DNA from 4 places in the Desulfosporosinus sp. genome. Region 4 is predicted to be linked to each of the others. Evidence: riboswitches for the same ligand, from Rfam matches in the RefSeq annotation. Region 4 holds a riboswitch; each other region holds the start of a gene.
The links. A riboswitch is a leader RNA that binds a small molecule or an ion and turns the genes downstream of it on or off. The one in region 4 is predicted to bind cobalamin.
Positions count from the first base shown of each region.

Region 1: it holds a riboswitch for cobalamin, as region 4 does, so the genes downstream of both, grdA (glycine/sarcosine/betaine reductase complex selenoprotein A) here and HGJ98_RS18075 (energy-coupling factor ABC transporter permease) in region 4, are expected to answer to the same signal.
Region 2: it holds a riboswitch for cobalamin, as region 4 does, so the genes downstream of both, cobT (nicotinate-nucleotide--dimethylbenzimidazole phosphoribosyltransferase) here and HGJ98_RS18075 (energy-coupling factor ABC transporter permease) in region 4, are expected to answer to the same signal.
Region 3: it holds a riboswitch for cobalamin, as region 4 does, so the genes downstream of both, HGJ98_RS01800 (alpha-ribazole kinase) here and HGJ98_RS18075 (energy-coupling factor ABC transporter permease) in region 4, are expected to answer to the same signal.

Region 1 covers NZ_JABZFS010000059.1:38,877-42,087, forward strand. Annotated here, with positions in the region: gene HGJ98_RS12595 (4Fe-4S dicluster domain-containing protein) at 94-1,158, shown strand; cobalamin riboswitch at 1,249-1,442, shown strand; gene grdA (glycine/sarcosine/betaine reductase complex selenoprotein A) at 1,531-2,001, shown strand; gene grdC (glycine/sarcosine/betaine reductase complex component C subunit beta) at 1,998-3,211, shown strand, end outside.
Region 2 covers NZ_JABZFS010000092.1:27,962-31,172, forward strand. Annotated here, with positions in the region: gene HGJ98_RS22245 (hypothetical protein) at 1-438, opposite strand, end outside; gene HGJ98_RS22250 (ParM/StbA family protein) at 465-1,574, opposite strand; cobalamin riboswitch at 1,795-1,978, shown strand; gene cobT (nicotinate-nucleotide--dimethylbenzimidazole phosphoribosyltransferase) at 2,087-3,166, shown strand.
Region 3 covers NZ_JABZFS010000010.1:23,631-26,841, forward strand. Annotated here, with positions in the region: gene HGJ98_RS01790 (ABC transporter ATP-binding protein) at 1-564, opposite strand, end outside; gene HGJ98_RS01795 (ECF transporter S component) at 582-1,097, opposite strand; gene HGJ98_RS01800 (alpha-ribazole kinase) at 1,110-1,883, opposite strand; cobalamin riboswitch at 2,043-2,216, opposite strand; gene HGJ98_RS01805 (trimethylamine methyltransferase family protein) at 2,327-3,211, opposite strand, start outside.
Region 4 covers NZ_JABZFS010000076.1:267,917-271,127, forward strand. Annotated here, with positions in the region: gene HGJ98_RS18070 (ribonuclease J) at 1-1,438, shown strand, start outside; cobalamin riboswitch at 1,499-1,682, shown strand; gene HGJ98_RS18075 (energy-coupling factor ABC transporter permease) at 2,016-2,798, shown strand; gene HGJ98_RS18080 (energy-coupling factor ABC transporter substrate-binding protein) at 2,795-3,091, shown strand; gene cbiQ (cobalt ECF transporter T component CbiQ) at 3,088-3,211, shown strand, end outside.

The DNA of each region.
Region 1 (3,211 bases), on a different contig from region 4:
AGTAGACTTGATGTAGTTTCACTTCGACGTCGACGCTCCTGAACAGACCTTGAGTTGGGAAAATATAAGGGTTTGCACAAAAGAGGTGTCTTAATGATTTATAATTGTCAAATTGTATATAATCACGATTGTTGTCTCAATACCAAAAAAGCATTTGTAAATCTTTGTCGGTTATGTATCGACTCCTGTCCTCATCATGCCATTTCCGTATACCGTGAACTTGATGCTAAACGCTGTACAGAATGTGGGATATGCATAGCTGTTTGTCCTAGCGGCGGATTTTTTTATCGCAACTCCGATAAGCTGTACGAGTATATTAAACGTTCAGAGAATGTTGTTTTAAATTGCCCACAAGCAATCCCAGCGGGCCATGAAATTCCTTGTCTAGGGATCTTCGACAGGGATTTATGGCTGAGTCTCATGTTGTATGCTCGGGAGAAGGAATTAATAATATACACCGGAGTGTGCGCAAATTGTGCGGATAAAAAAGCTTGTGAAACGAGTGTGCAGATTTTTAAAGAAGTTCATAATACATGGAAAGATCATCCACCAATAAGGATTAGAGTTGCATCTGATGATGGGAACTGTGAATCGGCCATGAGGGATACGATGTCAGTACAAGACCAGATCGAGAAAAAGGGATGGCGAGACATCGGTCGTGAGAAATTGGAAGCAATGTTACCGGGTATCACTTCCAACGAAAGGTATCTTATTCCGAAGACACGGCAGTTCTTGGGAGAAACCTGGAAGTCCCAAAAATCCGGGACTGAGGTACTCCCAATACCGGCATTAACTGTAAGCGAAAGTTGTACAAATTGCGGTGAATGTGAAGGGATATGTCCGCAAGGAGCTTTAACGAAAAAAGAAACTAAGGAACAGTTGACATTGATTTATGAACCAATAAAATGCGCTCGCTGTCAAAGGTGTATCAGTATATGCCGCTCTAAAGCTTTAAGTATGGAGATAAAGTCCTTATCTTATCGATTACTAGCAGGTAAAGTTCTTTTGCACCAAGGAAAACGACGGTTTTGTTCTTGGTGTGGCAAGCAAGTGTTTGATGACTTAGAGCCTGCAATGTGTATAGCTTGTGCGACAAGTAATTTTAATAGCAAGAACGCTTATGAAAATGGTGGGCGTTTCACAGCTGGAAAATCGTGATATTACACAGTTTCGGGAAGACAGCTGCCTGCGGGAATATAATTTCCAAAAACCTATTGAAAACCTATTCAGATTATTATAAACTTTATCCAAATATAATTTTAGTAAGGTGCCCATAAGGGGAGAATAGGGAATCCGAAAATAGTCTTATTTAGGCTATAAACGGAGCGGACCCACCACTGTAATCGGCGAGCTATTAAGTGCCACTGGCATAAGCTGGGAAGGCCTTGTGATTTAGCAATGACCCGTTAGCCAGGAGACCTGCCTTATTATTGTGTCGGGGATGAAGGTAAAGTCCTATGATCAAATCTAATTTGATCATAGGACTATTTTAATTTTACCAACGCACTAAGTTTAAAGGAGTAATGTTTTATGTTAAAAGGAAAAAAAGTTGTCGTTATTGGCGACAGGGATGGGATTCCGGCTCAATCTTTAGAGGAATGTGTCATTAGCGCTGGCGGGGAAGTTATTTATGCGATGACACATTGTTACGTTTGAACATCGGCTGGAGCAATGGATCAAGAAAATCAGGTTCAAATACAAGAACTTGCTCAGAAATACGGCTGTGAGGAACTTATTGCTGTACTCGGCAGTGCGGATCCTGAAATGGCAGTCATCGCAGCTGAATCGGTGGCAGGCGGTAACCTTATGTTTATTGATCCGATTCCAACAGCCCAGTTAGGGCTTAAAGCTTATCATATCGTCGAACTCAAAGAACTCATTGATCATCAAGTCTATTTACGACATATGGAAATGATGGAAATGATCCTTGATATTTCAAGAATTATTGAAGAGGTCTCAATCGTACGTAAACGATTTTTTCCATGGGAAGTGAGCGAATGAAGTATCCAGTCATCAAAGGGACGAGCTATACGTTAATTCAGACACCGGGACTTCTTCTTCAGCAAGCAACCTTAAAGGGTTCACAGCTAAGTCATTCGATCAAGGATCAATTACGAAGCTTTGATAGTGTAGTCCGTTATCCACCGAATCAAGCGTTTATCGGAAATCTTTTACCTGAGGATTTATTAAATATTCCCCGACCCTGGTATAATAATGCTTTGTCCGAAGGAAAGCGCCAAGGGAAGTTAGGTGAAATTTTTCCCGAGGACGAGTTTCTAGGCGTGCTAAATGCGGTTGATGTTTACGGACTCGTGTGCCTGGAAGCAGGATTCAAGCAGTCCATCTTACAAAAACTACGTTATCATCCTGCTTTATGTATGCTTAAAGGAATAAAAACGGCTCAGAATGATTCGTTCTCTAATGAAGAAGTTCATAAAATGATTGAAACACGTGAAGCCCTGCCGCTGATCTTTGGAGGACAAATTATCGGGTGTGTCCGGAAGGCCACCGTGTCGGATTCTACTCTAACTGCATCCAGGGTATTGGAAAACCTGACGGCAAAGGCTTCCGCTGTAGCAGCTCTTCAACTTCTCCTTTCGAAGACCGGGCTTAAGCCACAGGATGTAGACTATATTATCGAAGCTTCCGAAGAAGCCTGTGGAGACAATCGACAGAAGGGAGGCGGAAGTTTTGCCAAGTCTATCGCCGAAGCCTGTTCCTGTTCCAATGCTAGTGGAGCCGATACGCGTGCATTTTGTGCTGCTCCAGTGCATGCCTTGATGCAAGCTGCAGCATTAGTTCAGTCGGGTATCTTTACAAATGTAATTGTAGTAGCTGGAGGGTGCAGCGCAAAACTGGGGCTCAATGCGGAGATTCACCTTGAACACAATATGCCCGTCTTGGAAGACATACTGGGAGCATTTGCATTTCATATCAGTAAAGATGATGGGATAAATCCTATCATACGTACTGATCTGATTGGTAGAATGAACGTTGGCTGCGGTGACTCGCCTCAACAGGTTTATCATTCTCTTATCGCTGAACCTTTAACAAAGGGTGGATATAGAATTGTAGATATGGATCGTTATGCGGCAGAACTTGTGAATCCGGAAATTATCGAACCAACGGGGTGTGGTGATATAGCCAAAAGGAACTATAGTATGATCGCTTCTCTAGGTATTCTAAGGGGAGAAATAGATCGTTCCGAAAT
Region 2 (3,211 bases), on a different contig from region 4:
TCGTCTGCCAACTGCTGACGATTGGTTTAGAACCTTTAGAACATTTTCATCGTCTTCCGTTCCAATAATATACTTCATCATATACTCAAACCCCCCTATTGATTGGACCTTTTCGGACTCTGGAACAAGAACTGGTTCCCCATCAACTTGGCGGGCGTCCGTCTGAGTAAATAAATCGTCTAAGGAAAAGGTTTCTGTCTCTGTATCAATGGTTTCAAGGACTTCTTCAACTTGTGTTTCACTTTGAAGATAATTACAGGCATCCTGGATCTCTGGACTAACCTCCGACACTTTATCCTGAGGTAGCCTTAGACCTTCTTCCGGATTAGTTTCCAATAGTGCCTGTCTTAAAGTCTCTTTAATCAAAGCACTCCTTTTCTCCGGCTCAACCCGTTGTAATGCCAGCCAAAGATCCGCCTCGGTTTCATCAAAATACAACGGAATAAATAAAGGCTGAGCGCTTATCATGCTGAAGTGTTCGGCTTATTGGTAATGTTATTGACCAGAGTTGAAGCCATGATTCGAAATCCTATAGCATTTCCGAACTGTGGATCATCGATCAATATCTTGTTTTCCATCTGAATGTGCTCATAAACCATTTCTCCGACTTTTCCGGCAACAAGCACTGTATGCAACTTACCAAGCATTGGTTTTAGGGCCTTTTTTACTTCACGAGTGATGTCTGTCCCTAGTTGGGTAAGCATACTTTGCATAATTGGATTAAGGTTAATGGTACCATTATTCCATGGATATAGCCCGCCATTAACTCTAAAAATCTTATCTAGTTCTTTATCATCTGTTTCAATTGGATTGGCGTGATTACTTGTCAATTCTTTCAGCTTTTCGGCCACGCCGATATACGCCCATTTTAACCCTTTTTCGATACTAAAGGAGTTAGGTGGATCAAGCATAACACCATCATAAAACGTCGCAATATCTGTCGTTCGGAAGCCCGGGTCTATGACCACCACATACCCACCAAACAACTTAGGGCTTGTTGGAATTCCATATTCATTGAGGGTTTCTTTAATAAAGACACCATAACTTTGCGGAAGAACTCGAGAACGTAGGATATTAAGCTGGCGAGTCATTCCTTCCATGGGACCGGAACGAAAGGATACTGAAAAAGATCCCTTTAACTCTGCTTCATACTTGTCCTTCAAACTGGCAAAATACTTAACTGGAACACCCGTGCCAAGATACACATTAGTTTTAGGCGTTTGTTGAGCGAGAGCTAAGGCAACCACCAGTAAAGCTGTAGCCTCTTCATCTGAGGATTTATCCTCATCCCAGCAATAATGAGCTTCATTTGGATTTAAGCTCTCAGCTAAGCTGCCCATAAAATAATGCTTCTCTACGCCGGTAGAGTTATTTTTGACCAATACGTCTAGAGATGCAATCTGAGTTTCTATGTCAGATCCTTTATGAATTAGAGTATTGCCAAGGGTTGAAAAAATCCGTTCATTCCCCTTACAAATTACCGCTGGAAATAATACCTTCTTATCTCCCGTATCAAGTTTTATTGCACCAAACCCTGGATCTGCTCCAGCTACGAGTATATCGCCCTCAAACACACATGTTCCCCCTATTCATAGCTCATAAATTAACTTATACCTCATTCAGTATCAAACCTTAAACTTCGAAGAAATTGGATAGAATACTACTAATAGCTACCATTATATACGAAGGAAACACGCTTGTAAAAATGTCTTGTAACGATTACAATAACTATTCTCTTAACATTCTCACAAATACTCCTTGAGATTCGAAAAAACTTGTGTTATTCTAAAGCAAATAAATATCTTCATTTTAGGTGCCCCTTTGGGGAGAATAGGGAAGTTCGGTAGCAGCAGCTAAACCGACGCGGACCCACCACTGTATTCGAGGAGCTTCGTGACCACTGGCTTAGTGCTGGGAAGGTGACGATTTATGCAATGAATCGATAGCCAGGAGACCTGCCTAAGATGTTAAGTCTTTCCTCTGTTTGGAGAGCATTCGGTGATGACGGTAAAGTCCCGACCACAGATTTTTTTGTGGTCGGGATTTTTATTTTTAAAATTAAGCTATTATAAGAGGAGGAACCACTATGAAAAACTTAACAGAAGAACAACTCTATGCTCAATTACAAAACCTTACTTCAAACATCTTAGATCTTGACGAAGAAGCCATGTCCCAGATCCAAGTACGCTTAGATTCTCTCACTAAACCTCAAGGAAGCTTAGGTCAATTAGAACATCTTGCTAAGCAGCTCGGCGGGATCCAACGAACCTCAAAGCCAAAAATTGAAAAGAAAGCCGTCCTATTAATGGCAGGAGATCATGGGGTCGTCGAAGAAGGGGTAAGTGCCTTTCCCCAGGAAGTAACTCCTCAGATGGCGTATAATATCATGAATGGCGGCGCCGCTATCAATGTCCTTTCTCGTCAAGCAAAGGCCGAGGTTTTTTTAACGGATGTTGGTATTGCCTTCCCCATAGAAGGAAACATTAATCACAAACGTGTGGCCAACGGAACTAAGAACATGACTAAAGGCCCTGCTATGACCCGTCGTGAAGCGTTAGAAGCTCTACTGGTTGGTGCGGAGGTCGCTGAAGAAAAGATCCGCGAAGGATATAACCTCTTTGCCACAGGTGAACTTGGTATCGGTAATACTACTCCTAGTTCTGCAATTGTCTCTATCTTGACAGATTCTGCTATTGAAGATGTGGTAGGACGCGGAACGGGAATTGATGACGCAGGAGTCATCAGAAAACGCCGTGCCATTGAAAAAGCCATTGAAGTTAATCAGCCGGATAAGACGGACGCCCTAGATGTTCTAGCCAAGGTAGGAGGCCTCGAAATCGCAGCAATCGCCGGTTCAATCCTCCAAGCTGCTGCCAGTCATGTTCCCTTTGTGATTGATGGGTTTATCTCAACTGCCGGCGCACTCATCGCAGCGAAACTTGCCCCAAAAAGCGTGGCCTATATGATTCCCTCTCATGGCTCCGTCGAAATTGGTCATCGCAATGCCCTAGCAGGTTTAGGTCTTGATCCTATACTTAACTTGGATATGCGACTTGGCGAAGGAACCGGAGCAGCCATAACCTTTTACATTGTTGAATCCGCTCTGCACATTCTTGAGGAAATGGCCACTTTCGCTGATGCTGGTGTCAGTGAAAAATCCGAATAACTTAGTGAGCTCGTTCAACGCCATCCTTTACCTTTAGTTGAAACG
Region 3 (3,211 bases), on a different contig from region 4:
GTAAATTTCTGATCGTCCGATCGGATCAAGCTCTGACGTTGGTTCGTCCAACACCAAGATTTCAGGTTCCATTACGAGGACTCCTGCTATCGCCAAGCGTTGTTTTTCACCACCTGAGAGTTCTTCGGTTAAACGATGATTATATCCCTTAAGACGGACTTTTTCTAAGGTTTGATTGACTATCTGTTTAATCTCCTCGAATGGTATTAAGAAATTTCGAGGGCCAAATGCCGTGTCTTCCTCAACCGTTCGGCCGATAATTTGAGTCTCTGGATCTTGTTGTACCAGCCCAAGAACCTTAGACAGGACCTGTACCTTGGTTTTCCCTACATTCTTACCAGCTACGCTTACCTGTCCAGTTAGATTCCCCTCCAGAAGTTGGGGAATGAGACCATTAAGGCATAAGCTAAAGGTCGTCTTCCCCGCTCCCGTTGATCCCATAATAAGTATGAATTTTCCTTTTTCTACGGTTAAGCTTATGTTTTTTAAACTTGGATCTATTGAATTTGGATAACAATACGTTAGTTCCTCGATTTCGATCATTGTTTGGATCTCCACGTTCACGGTTTTCACCTCATTGACTAAATAAGCCGACTTCCCTTAATTGCTTTATAGGCTATTGCTGAAATGATAACGTTCAGAGCTGCTCCTACGACGAGAAAAGGCATTAATCCCAGAACCCCACCCATCCCCATCATTGGCAACATGGCATAGGATGATGCGACCCCATTAAGGATAATTCCAACGATGACTGCAGGGATCAAACCGAGCTTCTCATTTACCCAACGATAAGCAATAGCCCATAAAGCCATTTGTAGAGCAATATACAAATGGATCGGAATCGTCATAGGAAATCCGATAACTGCAGCCGTCAGCAAGTGTCCAAAGGCAATGACGACCGCACCTGTAAGTCCGCCGAAGGCCAATGCACTGAAAAATCCAGGCGCTGAATCCATACCAATGGTTCCTACAGGACTTGGTATCTTAATGAGGGCTCCCACAGCACTTAAAGCAATAAAAATGGCCATAATCGATAGTCTTTTGACATTCCAAGCAGAGAGTTTTACGTCCTGGGTCTTTGTTTCCATAGTATTCATGACGATTCCTCCTTAAATTTTGAATAAGTTACCGACTTTAGTTAAAGGCAATCGAGGAGATTTAGTTAATACCTGATTCAAGACGCCCTCTGAAATCTCTGACTGGAACGAAGACCTAACAGAGAATATCAGACAGCTAGAAGGTCCAGCTGATTTATCCAAGTCGAGAGAACAAGTAGGTTCAATGTGTAAGCGGGTGTTTACACCGGCAGCAAGTAGTTCTGCTTCTCTACGAATTCCTCTTGAGCCAACAGGGATAATATCAAAGACTCCTGAAATTCCCAAGAGGCTTTGGATATGGTTAATTTGTACTATTTCAGGATCATCAGGATTCGTGATTTCCGGACCTACCTTCGGAAGTCCTAAACAAAAGATGTCATCACCTGGTTGAGCAGTACCTATGCGCAACTGATTCTTCTCGACTACTCCAACCACACTGATTCCAAGCCCTGTCTGCTGTGTGATCATGTTTTTTTCTGTGCTGATGGCCATAGGTAACTCCGACAAACCCGCGGAGTCTAACTCTTCTTTTACCCCCTCTAAAATCCTATCAGCTGTCGGATGAGGCTCATTGGAAATTGCTACTGTCATCATCTTTACTGCAGCTCCAGTTGAAAGGACTTCCATCAAAGTCACGCGTGTGGTTAACCTTCCAGTAATAATCCCTGATATCTTATAAGCATCTAAATCCTTCATACCAATGGCACCACAAGAATCACAGGAACCCACCAGATATTGTTCAGGATTTATCGAAACAACCTCAACATCCCGACCAAGATATCCCAATCATTTCACCTCCTTTCCTTTCCTGATAGGATATTCATAAACTTGTCAGCTCAACTTAAGGGACTTTGCGAAAAATACACAAAAAAGTTCACAGTCTAATCCACACGTTCAATTTAGCGATTGAAAATGAGGATTGACCATGAACTTTACCTTTATTCATGACATACTTACGTTACAGGCAGGTCTCCTGACTTAGATTCATCAACTTTATGCGCCTTCCCGGTTTCCCAGTGGCAGTGCATAAGCCTCCTCTTTACAGTGGTGGGTCCGTCTGGGATTCTCACCCAGTTCCCTATTCTCCCTCTAAAGGGCACCAGTAACAAATCAATATTTAATTAATTGTAGTTTAATACAAGAAGCATTAGATTACAAGATTTTATTTTTGACACTCAGTCTTATAGGAGCTAAATTGTCTGTACCAGTAATCTTGATGCTGTCTAATCCTAAATTCCAGCCATTTCTTTTAGTTTCAGCTCAATTGACTTATCCAAATATGGGATCTCGTAATTGTCGATAATTTCATTGACACGTTTTTCAGCTTGGTTAATCATTGGCAAAGATCCGTTTAATCTCCATTGATCATAAGTCTCTCGATTCGAGAGGGTCGGCGGCCAAAACTCTGTACGGAAATTTTGATACGTATGGTCTGCTGTTAGATATTGGCCCCCCGGACCCACTTCATCAATCAGTTGTACCGCTAAATCTTCAGTCTCGATCTTAGTTCCTCTCAGAAAACGACGTACTATACTGCAAATTTCATCATCCACAATAAATTTTTCCAGAGAGACGGACATATAAGATTCCAAGATACCTGCTGCATGGAGAACAAAGTCCACTCCGGCCATTCCTGCAACCTGAAGGTTCATCATACTTTCATAGGAAGCTTGAAGATCTAATGTTTTACTGTCGGTCACACATCCTCCTGCTCTGCAGGGCAAACCGTAGGAGTGGGCAATTTGTACTGCCGAAGCAATGATCCAGGCTCCCTCAGGCGCCCCGATACTTAAAGACCCGTTTCGCATCTCTGTAATTGACGATGCTGAGCCATAAATCACCGGAGTTCCCTCACGAATAGTTTGAGCAAGGGTAATTCCTGCGAGTACTTCAGCATTTTGCAAGGCCAGCGTACCCGCCAGAGTAGTCGGTGAGGTTGCTCCGGCCATGCCTAAGGACGCAATAATTACCGGTTGTCCCGCTTCTGCATAAGCTATCAGGGCCCCGACCATTCGTTCATCCAACATCAGAGGAGTGATTGTGTTAATCAGGCTTATCATAACGGGTTGTTTCGGAATGCCGTTATCACTTTCAAAAAGCGTTGCAGCCATCCT
Region 4 (3,211 bases):
TCATATCGGTGCCCTTCCATATTTGTTGAGAGATTTGGATGTGCCCGTTTTCGGAACACGTTTAACCTTGGGAATCATACAATCCAAGATGAAAGAAAATAACTTAAATAACATTCAATCAACGGTTGTACAACCTCGCGATGTTATTAAGCTCGGAGTTTTTCGCATTGAATTTATTCGTGTCAACCACAGTATACCTGACTCAGTATCGATAGCTATCCATTCCCCGCTAGGTACGGTCGTTGTGACGGGGGACTTTAAACTGGATCATACGCCTGTTTCTGGCGAAATCCTCGACATCCACAAGTTCTCAGAACTTGGGGACAAAGGAGTTTTGTGTTTACTATCTGATAGCACGAATGTGGAAAGAGCTGGATTTACGCCGTCAGAAAGCCATGTTGGGGAGATGATTGATGAAGCATTTCGCAATGCTAAGGATCGTGTTATTCTCGCTAGCTTTGCATCCAACGTATATCGCCTCCAACAGGCTATCACTGCTGCCGTTAATACCAACCGCAAGGTAGCGGTTGTGGGACGAAGTATGGTGAACATCGTAGGAATTGCCGAGGAACTTGGATATCTAGATATTCCAGAGGGAACCCTGATGGATATAGATGAAATCATCGGCTTGCCTGGAAATCAAGCTTGTATTTTAACAACAGGAAGCCAAGGTGAACCGATGTCCGCCTTGACCCGAATGGCCAACCATGACCATCGACATGTAGCGATTCAACCAGGGGATACGGTCATCATTTCAGCCAGCCCAATACCAGGCAATGAAAAGTCTGTGGCAAAAACCGTGGATCAGTTATTTAAGCTCGGAGCAAACGTAATCTATGAATCGGCAGAGGGAATGCACGTATCGGGCCACGCGAGCCAAGAAGAGCAAAAGTTAATGTTAAGTATGGTCCGACCGCAATATTTTATGCCAGTCCATGGGGAGTATCGCATGTTGATCAAGCATGCTCAATTAGCTGAGCAGCTTGGAATCCCAAGAGAAAATATTTTTATTACTGAAAATGGCGGAGTCGTTGAGTTTACTCGTCATGGTGCAGCTTTAGGCAACAAGGTTATGGCAGGTAAGGTCTTGATTGATGGCTTAGGGATTGGTGATGTCGGGAATATTGTTTTACGAGATCGTAAACAACTCTCCCAAGATGGCATTCTAATCGTCGTAATGACTATAAGCCGCTCAAGTGGTGGAATAGTTGCAGGACCGGATGTTGTAACACGGGGCTTTGTATATGTTCGTGAATCGGAGTCAATGTTAGATGAAGCTAAACAAAAAATTCGGCAGACTATGGCACGATGCCGAGAAAATCGGATTACGGAATGGGCTGTCTTAAAAAACCAGATTCGTGATGTTTTAAGTAAACACTTTTACGAAAAAACACGGCGCAGACCTGTGATTCTGCCAATAATTCAAGAGGTTGAATAGTTAGCAAATTGAGAAAACTCTTGCTTGACTAGGGAGAGTTTTCGTGTTAAATTTATAAAAAGTGAATAGTTCGAGCAAGTTAATTTTTCTTTCAGAAAAATTAAACAGGGAAGCCGGTGTGAATCCGGCGCGGTCCCGCCACTGTAAATGGGGAGTTTATTGCCATATCCACTGAGGAAACTTGGGAAGGAGGCATAAACGAGGAACCTAAGCCAGGAGACCTGACTGCTCGCATGCTTTAACTCACGATGGATGGGTGGCAGGGTTTATATGTTAATTCAGCCCTCCATCTCATGGAGGGCTTTAACTATTTATCGTTTACATAATGGTTTCCTGAGGGAAACCGACCTGCGGGTAGAAGTCTTGTGCAAGCGGGATCTGCTTCAAAATGCGAGTGCTACTTGAAAGTGGAAGAGACCGTATAGTTCGAGGCAACCAGTACATTGCTGTCTTTAAAGTCGAGTAATGTGAGGTTGTCTCGTTATTTTTTAATCAGATTTAACTTATTGTCTGAGGTTTACAACATCAGAGGACAAAGTGTAAGAGTTGGGTCGCTATGAAAGGAGTTGTTACATAAATGAATTCTCATAGAATAAAAGCATTTGGGTTACTATTAGTTTATGTACTGGCAATCTATATCATCTTTCCGAAGGATGCTTATGCCATGCATATTATGGAGGGCTTTTTACCCTTCAACTGGGCAGCTTTTTGGTGGGTTGCTATGATCCCTTTTGTTATTGCTGGAGTACGATCAATCAAAAGGACCATTGCGCTCTATCCTAATCTAAAGATGTTACTTGGCCTGGCTGGGGCGTTTGCCTTTGTGCTATCCGCCTTAAAGATTCCTTCAGTAACCGGTAGTTCTTCTCATCCGACTGGAGTCGGCCTGGGTTCTATCTTGTTTGGTCCTACAGCTATGACCGTATTAGGGATGATTGTGTTAACGTTTCAAGCTCTTTTGCTGGCTCATGGTGGGATAACAACCCTTGGCGCAAATACGTTTTCTATGGGGGTGGTTGGTCCTTTCGTTGCTTACGGTACTTATAGAGGCCTAAAGAAATTGGGAGCTCCCCAATGGCTTTCAATTTTTACTGCTGCTACTTTAGGAAATGTAATGACCTATGTTACAACCTCTATTCAATTAGGTTTAGCTTTCCCAGCTACGGGCGGGGTACTGGCATCAATACTTAAATTCTTGGGTGTTTTTGCCTTCACTCAGCTTCCTTTAGCTATCAGCGAAGGTTTGCTTACTGTCATGGTATTTAATATTCTCAATACCTATAGTCAAAAAGAGTTGCAGGTTTTAACTGCCTTTACAGGAAAGGCTATATCTACCGTAAAAGGGGGAATAAAAGCATGAAACCGTTGACTAAAAATATGATACTTTTATTTTTCGTTGTTCTACTGGCTTTTGCGCCGCTTTATATTGCGCGTGGTGCTGAATTTAGTGGTGCTGATACTCAAGCATCAGAGATGATCAGCACCCTCAACTCTAATTACTCGCCTTGGTTTGAGTCATTCTGGGAACCCCCAAGCGGAGAGGTTGAATCTTTTTTGTTTGCATTACAGGCTGCTCTCGGAAGTGGGTTTGTCTTTTATTATATTGGGTTTAAAAAAGGTAAAAATAGTATGGGCAAGAGGGATCAAACGTGATAGCTATCGATTCTTACGCATATAATAATCAGTTAAAAACAGTTCACCCCTCGGAAAAAAGTCTATTTGCAATAATGACCATGGTCATTTGTATAACATCTCCAACAATCCTTACCCCTC